One region of the Psychrobacter sp. Pi2-51 genome, then DNA from elsewhere that is predicted to be linked to it. Evidence: predicted binding sites of a transcription regulator. Region 1 holds the regulator's gene; each other region holds the start of a gene.
The links. Region 1 encodes PhoB, which activates phosphate uptake and scavenging genes when phosphate is short. Its sites were predicted from a motif close to TGTCATNAANCTGTCATAA; they were not measured.
Positions count from the first base shown of each region.

Region 2: JMY08_RS06580 (porin) is a predicted target of PhoB. The motif match lies at 2,757-2,775, and genes of this name have one in related genera.
Region 3: pstS (phosphate ABC transporter substrate-binding protein PstS) is a predicted target of PhoB. The motif match lies at 2,196-2,214, and genes of this name have one in related genera.

Region 1 covers NZ_CAJHBP010000019.1:20,444-24,718, reverse strand. Annotated here, with positions in the region: gene JMY08_RS10325 (M23 family metallopeptidase) at 153-743, shown strand; gene phoR (phosphate regulon sensor histidine kinase PhoR) at 740-1,828, opposite strand; gene phoB (phosphate regulon transcriptional regulator PhoB) at 1,891-2,595, opposite strand; gene dtd (D-aminoacyl-tRNA deacylase) at 2,740-3,192, opposite strand; gene asd (archaetidylserine decarboxylase) at 3,309-4,151, shown strand.
Region 2 covers NZ_CAJHBP010000008.1:139,382-143,656, reverse strand. Annotated here, with positions in the region: gene JMY08_RS06585 (CTP synthase) at 1-1,169, opposite strand, end outside; gene JMY08_RS06580 (porin) at 1,498-2,619, opposite strand; gene JMY08_RS06575 (porin) at 2,905-3,954, opposite strand.
Region 3 covers NZ_CAJHBP010000002.1:128,486-132,760, forward strand. Annotated here, with positions in the region: gene thiC (phosphomethylpyrimidine synthase ThiC) at 1-1,588, opposite strand, end outside; TPP riboswitch at 1,837-1,983, opposite strand; gene pstS (phosphate ABC transporter substrate-binding protein PstS) at 2,287-3,453, shown strand; gene pstC (phosphate ABC transporter permease subunit PstC) at 3,662-4,275, shown strand, end outside.

The sequences.
Region 1 (4,275 bases):
TGGCTGAATAGGAACAATAAATAGATAAAACTCTATTTATTGTAATTGTATTTATGGGGGTAAAAACCATAGATAACAATGCTATACACACCTTGGAAGATAGGGGTTTTATAATACTAACTCAAACTACATCAGATATATAAGAGACATCAATGCTAGCAGATGGCAATAATCGACCACCAAAGCCAACACTATTCAGCCGTTTGCTAAGCCTAATAATAAGGGCTACGGTGTTACTAGCGCTGTTATTTGTATTTGATAAATTACTACCTAGCATTAGCCAACAGACACAGTCGTTTGTCGTGGCAAAATGGCAGCAACTGAGTTTATTGCAACAAGCGTTGCCAGTAGAAAACAGCCTACCCAGTCCACTACCAGAGCAGCATCTAACCGATACTTGGGGCGCAGCACGTAGCCAAGGGCGCTCCCATGAGGGCATCGATATTTTTGCAGCGCGGGGCACACCGATACAAGCTACGACGCAAGGCATTGTCAGCAAAGTTGGCGAAAATACATTAGGGGGACGCGTGGTAGTGGTGGTCGGACCGGGCGGCGCAGGACATTATTACGCCCATCTAGAGGATTATGCCGACATCGTACCCAATGACTGGGTCAATGCTGGTGATATCATTGGCTATGTTGGCGACAGCGGTAATGCTAAAGGAACACCAACCCATGTGCATTATGGTATTTATATCAATGGCAGCGCGGTGAACCCCTACCCACTTTTACAAAAAGATTAAGGTGCATCGGCAGAACGTACATAAGCGCTTGGAAATACGGCACTAAAGGTCGAGCCTTTGCCTTCTACCGACTCTATGGTTAGTTGCGCCTCATGTTGATATAAGACATGTTTTACAATTGCCAACCCTAAGCCCGTACCACCCGTAGCACGGCTGCGTCCGCTATCGATGCGATAGAAGCGTTCCGTCAAGCGCTCGATATGTTGGGGCGCAATACCGAGACCATCATCTTCGACGGCAAAGCGGCAGCCTTCCGATGTTTTTGTCCAGCTGATAGCGATGTTGCCACCCTTTGGCGTGTATTTGATAGCATTAATCACCAAATTGGATAAGGCGCTCGTTAAGTACATCTCTGAGCCATATAGTCCATCGTAAGTGTCTATCTGCAAATGAATAGTATGACCATATTCTTGGTTATACGCCTGCGCATCATCATAGATATGCGTCAGTAACTTGGTCATATCAATGTCATTTAGCTCATGCGTCTCTTCTATTTCGATGCGAGACAATAGCAGTAAGTCATTCACAATCCTATTCATACGGGCAGTCTGCTGGGTCATTAGCTCAAAACCACGCCGCCACTGCGGGGGCATATCCTCTTGATCGGAGAAGTTTTCTAGATAGCCCATCAGCACGGTCAATGGCGTACGCAGCTCATGCGAGACATTGGCCACAAAATCACGGCGCATTTGCTCCAAATGCTGCAAGCGGGTCACATCATAAATTATCAGTAGTTTTTCATCACCGAAAGGCGTCAGTTCACACTTTAGATAACGTTTAGGATCTCGCCATGACACCATGTGCACACCATCGCTCGGTGGCGTGATAGCCTGATAATACTGGCGAAATTCAGGCACGGTGATAAAGTCAAAAATGCTTTGACCTTTATTGCTTGACTGCAATAACAATAAATCTTCCGCTGCCTGATTCCACCATTCCAAACCATCATCATCATTGAGCAAAATAACCGCATCCCGTAGTGCTAGTAAGGCACTGCGGATTTTTTTGAGTTGATTTGTTGTATTGTGCTGGGCAACTTGCGCTTGCTCACCCTGTTGCTCATTTTTTATCGGCATTATCGTCATCGTTATCCTTGCTACTGTCTTCTGCGTTGTTTTACGCTTGCCACGACTTGTTCTGTCTTGGTCTAATTGGATTCGATCAAGCTGGAAAACCGATACCCAGTACCGCGCACCGTTTGTATCAGCGTAGCACAGTCATAAGGCTGTAGTAATTTACGTAAACGCCGAATATGCACATCAATCGTTCGATCTTCAATATAGACATTGCCGCCCCAAACCTGATCTAGCAGCTGTGTCCGTGTATACGCACGCTCTGGATGACTCATAAAAAATGCCAACAACCGATACTCTGTCGGGCCGATATCAATGAGCTGACCTGCCGCCGTTACGCGCTGGCTTTTGGGATCTAAGCTAAGCTTGCCGATTTCGATAGGCTTATCGGCGCTCAATGTACTACTACGACGTAGCACTGCCTTGATTCTGGAAATCAATTCCCGTGTCGAAAAAGGCTTGGTCATATAGTCATCAGCACCTGCATCAAGACCATGAACCTTACTGTCTTCCTCACTTTTGGCGGTTAGCATAATAACCGGTATCTCAGCGAGCAAATCGTCGTTTTTGAGCATACGACAAAAATCAATACCGCTTTTTTCGCCGGTCAGCATCCAATCCAATAATATGAGCGACGGACGGTGATCGACCACTTGCTGATGTGCCTCTGATGCGTCCGCAGCCTGCAAGCTATCAAATCCAGCCATCTCTAACGTCATCACAATCATTTCACGAATCGCAGGCTCATCCTCGACGATCAAAATTTGCTCATTGTACATACGGCAACCTTATTATTATAGTCAAAATATCAGCGTTCAAAAAGTTAGCATTCAAAAAATCAAGATACAGAAAGAGGCGATAAACACTCGCCCGTTTCTACTTATTAAACGGACTAATTATGACAGCATGATGACAGATAATTTTTATACTTCTAATAAAAAGTTTAATGGCCCATCATTGACGCTGGCAACTTGCATATCAGCACCAAACTGACCAGTGGCAACATTGTGATGCTGAGTGTTGGCATAATCAACCAGTTGTGCAAATAGCACTTGAGCAGCATCAGGTGCCATCGCGCCACCAAAGTCAGGGCGACGACCCTTGTCTGTTTTTGCCATCAAAGTAAATTGCGACACCAACAACAGTCCGCCACAGACCTGTTGCACATTTTTATCCAGTTTACCGACCTTGGCAGGATCTTCATCGTTTTCAAAAATACGATAGGCCAAGATTTTGTCGATCATGCGTTGGGCAGTTTGCAGGCTATCTTCATGCCCCAAGCCAATATATGCCAATATCCCATGATCGATTTTGCCAATACAATGCTGATCGACGACGACGCTGGCGTGGCTCACCCGTTGTATAAGTGCTTTCATTTACTGATTCCTTAACAGATTATGCTCAGACAATAATGTGCTGTCCATGATAAAATACAGCCATTAACTTGACTAATTTTTATTCTTATTTCCAATCCTATTTTGGTAGCCTTATTATGAATGTATTTACCACCTTACAACAGCTTGTCCCGCAGCAGCAACTGAGTAAAGTCGCTGGGCGTCTAGCCGCCAGCCGTCATCCGTACGTCAAACGTGCCTTTATTCGTGGTTTTGCCAAAGCTTACGGCGTCAGCTTAGGTGAGTATGAGCGTCAGAGCTTTAATGCTTATGAAAGCTTTAATGACTTTTTTACCCGTGAGCTCAAAGAAAATGCACGTACTATCGACAGCAGCGCCAACGGTATTGTCAGTCCTGCTGATGGTATCATCTCGCAGCTAGGTCAAATTGAAGACCATAAACTACTCCAAGCAAAAGGTCGTCATTATGATGTTGGCCAATTACTTGCTGACAGCGAAGATGGTAGCTACTTCGCTGATGGTAGCTTTGCGACTGTTTATCTCGCGCCCAGTAATTACCACCGTGTGCATATGCCATTTGCGGGTACATTAACTAAGACCCGATATGTGCCAGGTACACTATTCTCTGTCAATAATACCACGGCCGAAAACGTGCCTGATTTATTTGCTCGTAATGAGCGTTTGGTCTGTTTATTTGATACAGAATACGGCAAAGCTGCCGTGGTAATGGTCGGCGCTATGATTGTCGCTGGTATCGAAACCGTCGCCACTGGCAAAATCAGCCGCACTGAGGACATCCAAGAATCAGAACACAATATGAGCTTTGAAAAAGGCGCTGAGCTTGGACGCTTTTATTTGGGTTCAACAGCGATTGTCGTTTTGCCAAAAGCCGCAAAAGCGGATTGGCAGGACAGCATGAAAGCCAATAGCGTGGTAAAAATGGGACAGTTATTGGGTCAAGCAAAAACTCAGCAAGCTTAATTTGTAAGAAGCTCATAATACTGAAAAGCCCAGTTAAACGTAGATAATGACGTTTGACTGGGCTTTTTAATGGCTGTTAGTTTGTACTACTTCCATTTTGTATTGCTTGTTTTTACTACTTTAG
Region 2 (4,275 bases), on a different contig from region 1:
TCGATAACGGCCAACTGCATACCAAGGCAAATACCCAAATATGGCACGTTGTTTTCGCGAGCATAAGTAATGGCTTTCATTTTACCCATGGTACCGCGCTCACCAAAGCCACCGGGCACTAAGATAGCATCGGCATCATTAAGCTGTGCAAATAAAACATCGTCGCCTTCCAAACGTTCGGCATCGATATAATCAATTTTCACATCTACTTTATGAGTGATACCAGCATGTAATAATGCTTCGTTAATTGACTTGTACGCATCAGGCAGCTCGACGTATTTGCCGACCATCGCTACGGTGACCGTTGATTCAGGATTGAGCTGGGCTTCAACCACTTTGTCCCAATCGCTCAAATCTGCTTCAGGTACATCCAAACCAAAGCGCTCACAAATCAAATCATCAAGATCTTGCTCATAAAGGGTACGCGGTATTTGATAAATACTTTGCGCATCTTCACACATGATGACCGCACGCTCTTCGACATTGGTAAACAATGCAATCTTACGGCGATTGTCTTGTGAGATATGATGGTCAGAGCGGCAAATTAAGACATCAGGCTGTAAACCAATAGAACGAAGCTCTTTAACCGAATGCTGGGTAGGCTTGGTTTTGGTTTCGCCGGCACTGGCAATATAAGGTACCAAGGTCAAATGCATCAGCATGGCGCGATTGCGACCTAGCTCTACTTGCATCTGGCGTACCGCTTCCATAAAGGGCAGCGACTCGATATCACCGACCGTACCACCAATCTCAATAATAGCGATATCATAACCCTCGCCACTGGCAAGGATTTTGCTCTTAATCTCATCAGTGATATGCGGGATAACCTGCACAGTACCGCCCAGATACTCACCACGGCGCTCTTTATTCAGTACGTTCTGATAGATACGACCACTGGTAAAGTTATTACTCTTACTCATCTTAGAGTGGCGTAAAAAACGCTCATAATAACCCAAATCTAAATCCGTCTCCGCCCCATCTTCAGTGACGAACACTTCGCCATGCTGGAACGGACTCATGGTACCTGGATCGACGTTAATATACGGATCCATCTTGGTCATTGTCACGTTCACACCGCGCGCTTCGAGTATCGCAGCAAGAGAAGCAGCAGTGATACCTTTTCCTAGTGAGGACACTACCCCACCGGTCACAAATATAAACTTGGTCATAGTACTCTTTCGGTAATTGGTAAAGAAGGATTTTACTAAAGATACGCCAAAAAATATAGGGCAAAAGCGCAAACTATCCGAAACTCTTAGTTTTTGCTCAATGTTTATTGATTAAAACCGCATAATAAAAAAACTCACCCCGAAGGATGAGCTTTTTAGCAGAGTATTTATGCAGCATATAGTTGATACTAAATAAAATGGATACACGACATTATAATGCGTGACTGGTACAAATTTTTCTTGCTTGCTGTGCAAGCGCAGACAGAGGGTACAAAAAATTCATATCAGTCACACTGTCTCTTTTTTATATTGAACTGACTATATTGAGTTAGAATTTATATTCTAAACCGCCACCGATAGCAAATACATCCGCATCACCACGAGCTTTAACTGAGTCAATGGTGTCATCAGCATTGTTTCTAACAACGAGCAGACCGTTCTCTAAATCTGCAGAGTTTTGACCGATATAAGCATGAGCAATTATATTGTCTTTGAACTTATATTTACCGCCCAATACAATTTGGTCTGAGTCGTTGCCATCAAGACCAGCCAAGTTTTCAGTCTTATCATACTGAAGATAAACAGACGCTGGGCGAGCAAAGTTAGTCAAACCCATCTCAGCACTAACGACCAATCCTTTCTCTTCATCATCTGAATTATCAAAATCAACTTGCTGGTATAGCGCGCCTAGCTTCACTGGATAAGCCATGTATTTGCCCAAATCGACACTGGCACTACCACGCAGAATCTCACCTGTGACGCTCATGTCTTTGTCATAACCCACACCTGCGGTAAAGCCAGTACCTGGATCAAACATCAATGAAGCACCAAAGCCACTGTCACGGTCATCGCTATCAGAGACAAAAGACTCATCAGCACCGTATTGTAAGGCAAGCTCTAATGGTAGACCATTGTATTTGGGTGCAATCCATACGATTGAGTTATTAATACGCTCACCATCAGTCAAGGTAAGCGCCTCACTCAGCGTACCATCACCACCAAGAGAGCTTGAGCCGATATTATCCCAATAACCTTCGTTAACGGTTACGTTGTTGACGTAATCTGACACTGAGTAGTTGCGACCAAAGCGAAATTGACCGTAGTCTTTGTTTTTAAAACCTAGATAGGTGTCACGGCTTTTAAAACCAATGTTGCTGCTACCGCTGTCATCGATCTTGATGCCATACTCTAATTGATAAATCACATCGGTATTAGCAGTGATTGCTTCGGACCCTTTGAACCCTAGACGTGAAGAATGCGAGCTGACTTGTACTGAGCTGCTGTCTTCATTGATATTGATAGTGTCGTTAGGCAGATCCATAGACTGACGATCAAGCTCAGCGTTGACATAGTTAGCAGTGACGAATGCTTTGCCATAAACCGTTGGCGCGGCTTGAACGGCAGAAACTGATAGCGTTGCAATTGCTGAGGCTAAAAGTAATTTTTTCAAAGGGTATCTCCACTTGACGATTTGAGTGATAAATTGGCTAAGATTGACTGGCAGGTACAATGGTATTGCTACAAACTTCCAAGACCATGATATGTAACGAGCCACCAGAACGGCTTAGACACTACTTTATCAAGCAAATATTACAGTAAGATGAAAGAACAAAATTTACATGCCTGTAACTATCTATTTTAAGACTGATTACAATGAAGGGCTACTTTCTTTTTTCGCATAAAAAAACTCATCCCGAAGGATGAGTCTTTTTATACTATCTACTTGAGTCTGATACTAGAATAAGTATTCTAGACCGCCACCAATTGCTAATAAATCATAATCATCACCACCGAGGTCAGCTGAATTTTGACCGACATAAGCATGAGCAATCATGTTCGATTTGTAAACATATTCACCACCTACAACGATCTGATCAGAATCAGCATCATCAAAACCGAGCAAGTTATCAGTGTTATTATACTGAATGTAAACAGCAGCTGGCTTAGCGAAGTTATTTAGACCCATCTTAGCACTAAGGACTAGACCTTTTTCTTTATCATCGCCTCTATTATCTGCATCACTATCAAAATCAGCTACTTGATATAGCGCACCAAGTACTACAGGAGCTGCCATATACTTGCCTAGATCAACACTAGCCGTACCACGAATTAAATCGCCAGAAAGGTTAACATCTTTATCATAAGCAACACCAAATGTAACACCAGTACCAGCATCATACATTGCTGCAGCAGCAAAGCCGTTGTTACGATCACCGCTATCAGAGACAAAAGATTCATCAGCGCTATACATAAGTGCAACATCTAACGGTAAACCGTTGTATTTAGGCGCTTTCCAGATAATTGAGTTGTTGATACGACCGCTGTCAGTCATATTGTAACCATTTTCATTTTCTTCAAGCTGATTCGAGCCTAAGTTATCCCAAAAGCCACTGCCAGAAGTCACAACATTATTTACGTAGTCAACAACTGAAGTATTACGACCAACGCGGAATTCACCATAGCTATCATTATTCAAACCTAAGAAAGTATCACGGCTTTTGAATGCGATATTGTTGCTGTCACCTGCGTTACCATCAATATTAATACCTACTTCATACTGATAGATCACGTCAGTATTAGCAGTAATCGCTTCAGAACCTTTAAACCCAAGGCGTGACGAGTATGAGTTAATTTGGACTGCATCCATATCATCATCAGTACGAGTTTCATCATCTAAATTAACGTAGTCCATACCGACGAAAGCTTTACCATAAACAGTAGGTGCTGCGTTGGCTGCAGATACAGATAGGGCTGCGATTGCTGTAGCTAAAAGTAGTTTTTTCATGGGGTATCTCCACTTTACAATTGTAGTAATGAGCAAGCTATGATTAGCCGGCGCCCATAATGGTATCGTCACAAATCCTCAAAGATATAATATGTAACTGGCTACCGAGATTGGTCTAAAACAAGTGTGGCGAATTTCTACTACAATAAGACAAAAAAAACCATGACTCACATGACTGGGATTAGAACGTAACTGCCATGTAATCTTTGGTCTTTATCACTCCGTTGCGTAACATCCGTTACCAAACTCATACTTCGAATACAAGCATAACAACTTTGACATAATTTGCAACATTTTTTTTTGCTTTTTCGATACATCTAC
Region 3 (4,275 bases), on a different contig from region 1:
CATAACAAAGCATCGCAGTGCCGAACCAACCAATCATTGCCGCTCCTATGGCACTAGTAATATGGTCATAACCCGGTGCAATATCAGTCGTTAATGGCCCCAATGTATAAAATGGTGCGTCCGCACACAGCTCAAGCTGCAAATCCATATTTTCTTTGATACGGTTCATCGCGACGTGACCTGGTCCTTCAACCATGACCTGCACATCATGCTCCCATGCCACTTTGGTCAGCTCACCCAAGGTTTTGAGTTCGCTAAATTGCGCTTCATCATTGGCATCTTGTAAACAACCCGGACGTAGGCCATCACCCAAACTAAAGGCGACATCGTAGGCTTTCATAATCTCGCAGATATCTTCAAAGTGCGTGTATAAAAAGCTCTCTTGTTGGTGCACCATGCACCACTGCGCCATGATAGAGCCGCCGCGTGACACAATGCCTGTTAGGCGTCCGGCAGTCATTGGCACATAATCCAGCAGCACACCTGCGTGAATGGTGAAATAATCAACGCCTTGCTCTGCTTGTTCAATTAAGGTGTCGCGGAATATCTCCCACGTTAAATCTTCAGCCACGCCATCGACTTTTTCTAGCGCTTGATAAATGGGTACGGTACCAATCGGCACTGGTGAGTTACGAATCAGCCATTCGCGGGTTTCGTGAATATGATTGCCGGTGGACAAATCCATGATGTTATCCGCGCCCCAACGTGTGGCCCACGTCATTTTCGAGACTTCTTCATCGATAGAGGAGCCGAGTGCTGAGTTACCGATATTGGCGTTGATTTTTACCAAAAAATTACGCCCGATAATCATCGGCTCAGATTCAGGGTGGTTGATGTTGTTGGGAATGATGGCACGTCCAGCGGCCACTTCACTACGCACAAACTCAGGCGTGATAACCGTCGGCGTATTAGCACCAAAGCTCTCTCCATCATGTTGGCGTATGTCCGTCAAGTCATGCTGCTTTTGGGTTTCGCGAATGGCGATATATTCCATTTCAGGCGTAATAATGCCGCGACGTGCGTAGTACATTTGCGTGACGTTGCCTGTCTTGCCATCAACATCTTTGGCACGGCGCGGTTTATCAATGTGAGCAAATCGTAAGTTGGCAGTGCTGATATCACGCGCGCGCGTTTGTCCATACTGACTTGATAGACCTGTTAACTGCTCGGTATCTCCGCGCTCGTTTATCCAGCCTTCACGTAGTTTTGGCAGACCTTTGGTGAGGTCGATGGTGGCATTGGGGTCAGTATAAACACCTGAGGTGTCATAGACATAAAACGGTGGGTTCTGCTCCCATTCGTTCTCAGAAACGCCTTGCACAGGGGTAGGATCAAGCGTTATTTCGCGCATCGGTACTTGAATATCGGGTCTTGAGCCTTCGATATAAATTTTACGGGAGGCGGGCAAGATACGGTGCAAGTCGCGGGCATCTTCTTCAAAGCGCGCGTCTGTTTGATGGCGATGGGCAGGGGTTTTTAGGGCATCTGCTTTTTTATCCGCTTTGCTGGCAGTCGCGTTGAGCGAAGCATTGGCTGGGATATGAGTTTGAGCAGCTTTTGTGTTCGAGGTAATGTCTGAAATAGTCATATGCTGTCCTAGCGTGTTGGTCTAATAGTATAGGCAACACCGCCAGAATCTGCGGGGGTAAGCATATATGATACGGACAAATTCAATCGTAAAAAAACCTGCTAGCGCTATCAAACCTAAACGTAGTCAGTGATCTTTCGCTGATTGAGGGACGGAACTTATTATTAACGCTATCCATCAGCACAAAAAATACTGGTAGAGGTTGGCGATAATAAAAAGGCATTTCTGCACGCCCTTTGTACTTGTATAACATAGGCTTAAGACTTCCCTGCGTCGGTACTAACCGCATCAGGTTCGGCGGGTGATCTCTCAGCGAATGTATTAAAAGGCGGTTACTTTAATAAAGCGAATTTAATAAAGCCAGTCTTTAACACACCGCACCCCGAGTCTGTCAGTGTTGTGAATCTTATTCATACTAACAAAATTCTGCACCAACGGCTAATAGTATTTGGCTAAGCATATAACAACTTAAGATGGCGTCTGATGGTTTCTATGAATATGGTTGCATCAGGTTGTTATATATAAATTATTGATATAATTTGTATTTATTGAAAATATAGCAGTGCTACCTGAATATTATGTAAAGCGAATGAAAGATTGTGACAACTGTCATCAAACTGTCATAAAGATTTGGCAAGATAGCACGCATATCACAAACAATGCTTTTTCATATCGTTGTTAAACTTCAGGAGTCCTACATGCGTTATTCGTTATTAGCAGTAGCCGTTAGTTGTACATTAATGCTCACGGCATGTAATAAATCAACCGACACGGCAGAGCCCACTGCTGATACTAGCAGTAGCGCTGTTACCACGGCTGAGTCAACTTCTCAAACAGCCTCTTCTGCTACCACAGGTTTTAAATCTGCTGAAAATATCGCCATGAATATCACGGGTGCAGGTGCGTCATTCCCGCAGCCTATCTATGCCAAATGGTCTTATGACTACAATGGGGCAACTGGTGGCCAAGTCAACTATCAATCTATTGGCTCATCTGGCGGTATCAAGCAAATCCAATCAAAAACCGTTGATTTTGGTGCCTCTGATGCACCGATGACGCCTGAAGAGCTTGAAGAGTCTGGCCTTATTCAGTTTCCGACAGTTATCGGTGGCGTTGTGCCAATCGTCAACATCGACGGTATAGAGCCGGGCGCATTGAAGCTAGACGGTACGACCTTGGCAGATATCTATTTGGGTAAAATCAGTAAATGGAATGACCCAGCTATCAAAGCTATGAACCCAGATTTGACCTTGCCAGACGCGGCAATCACGACGGTATTCCGCTCAGATGGTTCAGGTACGACTTTTAACTTTACTGATTATCTGGCCAAAGTCTCACCAGATTGGAAAGACACGGTTGGTGTTGATAAAACCGTTAAATGGCCGACCTCTGCGACCGGTGCAGGCGGTAAAGGTAACGAAGGCGTATCAAGCTACGTTAACCGTATGAAAAACTCTATCGGCTATGTTGAGTATGCATACGCTAAGCAAAACAAGATGTCACATACGGCATTGAAAAATGCAGCTGGCAACATCGTGCAACCATCAGCTGAGACCTTTGCTGCGGCAGGTGATATTGATTGGTCACAACAAGAAGGCTTTTATAAAGTCATCACCAACTCTGAGACTGACCAAGCATGGCCTATCGCTGCTGCCACCTTTATCTTAGTACATAAGCAACCAGAGAATCCTCAGCAAGTCGCTGGCGTGTTGAACTTCTTTGACTGGGCTTATAGCCAAGGTGATGATGACGCTATGGCACTAGACTACGTACCATTCTCTGACACGGCAGTGGCCTTGTTCAAAGCAAAATGGAACGACGTAAAAGGTAGCGATGGACAGCCTGTCTATAAACCTGCTCAGTAATTCGATAGTCATTATTTAATAACGATCGAATTACCCTTTCAAACAACTATTCTCCGGTAGTTGTTTGAAAGGTTTTATCACAGCGAATTTAATCGCAAAGCCAATGATATTTATAGCTTCTGATACTCATATCTGCTGAGTTTGTTGTGATAAAACTTGATAAACACGCTCATTTTTTAATCTTATCCTATTGAATGCTGAGACACTTATGACAGACTTAAGGTCCCAACTGGCTAAACAAAAACGTTACGATGCTTTATTCGTCAACTCCACCAAAGCATTTGCCATACTGGTATTGATGTCTCTAGGTGGTATTTTAGTGTCGTTAATTGTCGGGGCTTGGCCAAGTATTCAAGAGTTTGGTCTAGGTTTTTATACCAGCAATAACTGGGACACGGTCGCCAATGAATACGGCGCACTTGCACCCATCTATGGCACCTTAGTGACCTCGTTTATCGCCATTTTGATAGCCGTGCCAGTGAGCTTTGGCATTGCCATATTTTTGACCGAAATGTGTCCTGCTTTTCTAAAAAAACCACTTGGTATCGCCATTGAGCTATTGGCTGGTATCCCCTCTATCATTTATGGTATGTGGGGTTTGTTCGTCTTCGCGCCATTCTTTGGTGATCACATCCAGCCATGGTTTATTGAACACGTCGGCCCTTTACCGATTATCGGTAAACTGTTTGAAGGCGCACCGATGGGACTGGGTATGTTCACAGCGTCCTTGGTGCTTGCCATCATGATTATTCCCTTTATCGCTGCCACCATGCGCGATGTTTTTTCCGTCGTGCCAGACTTATTAAAAGAATCAGCCTATGG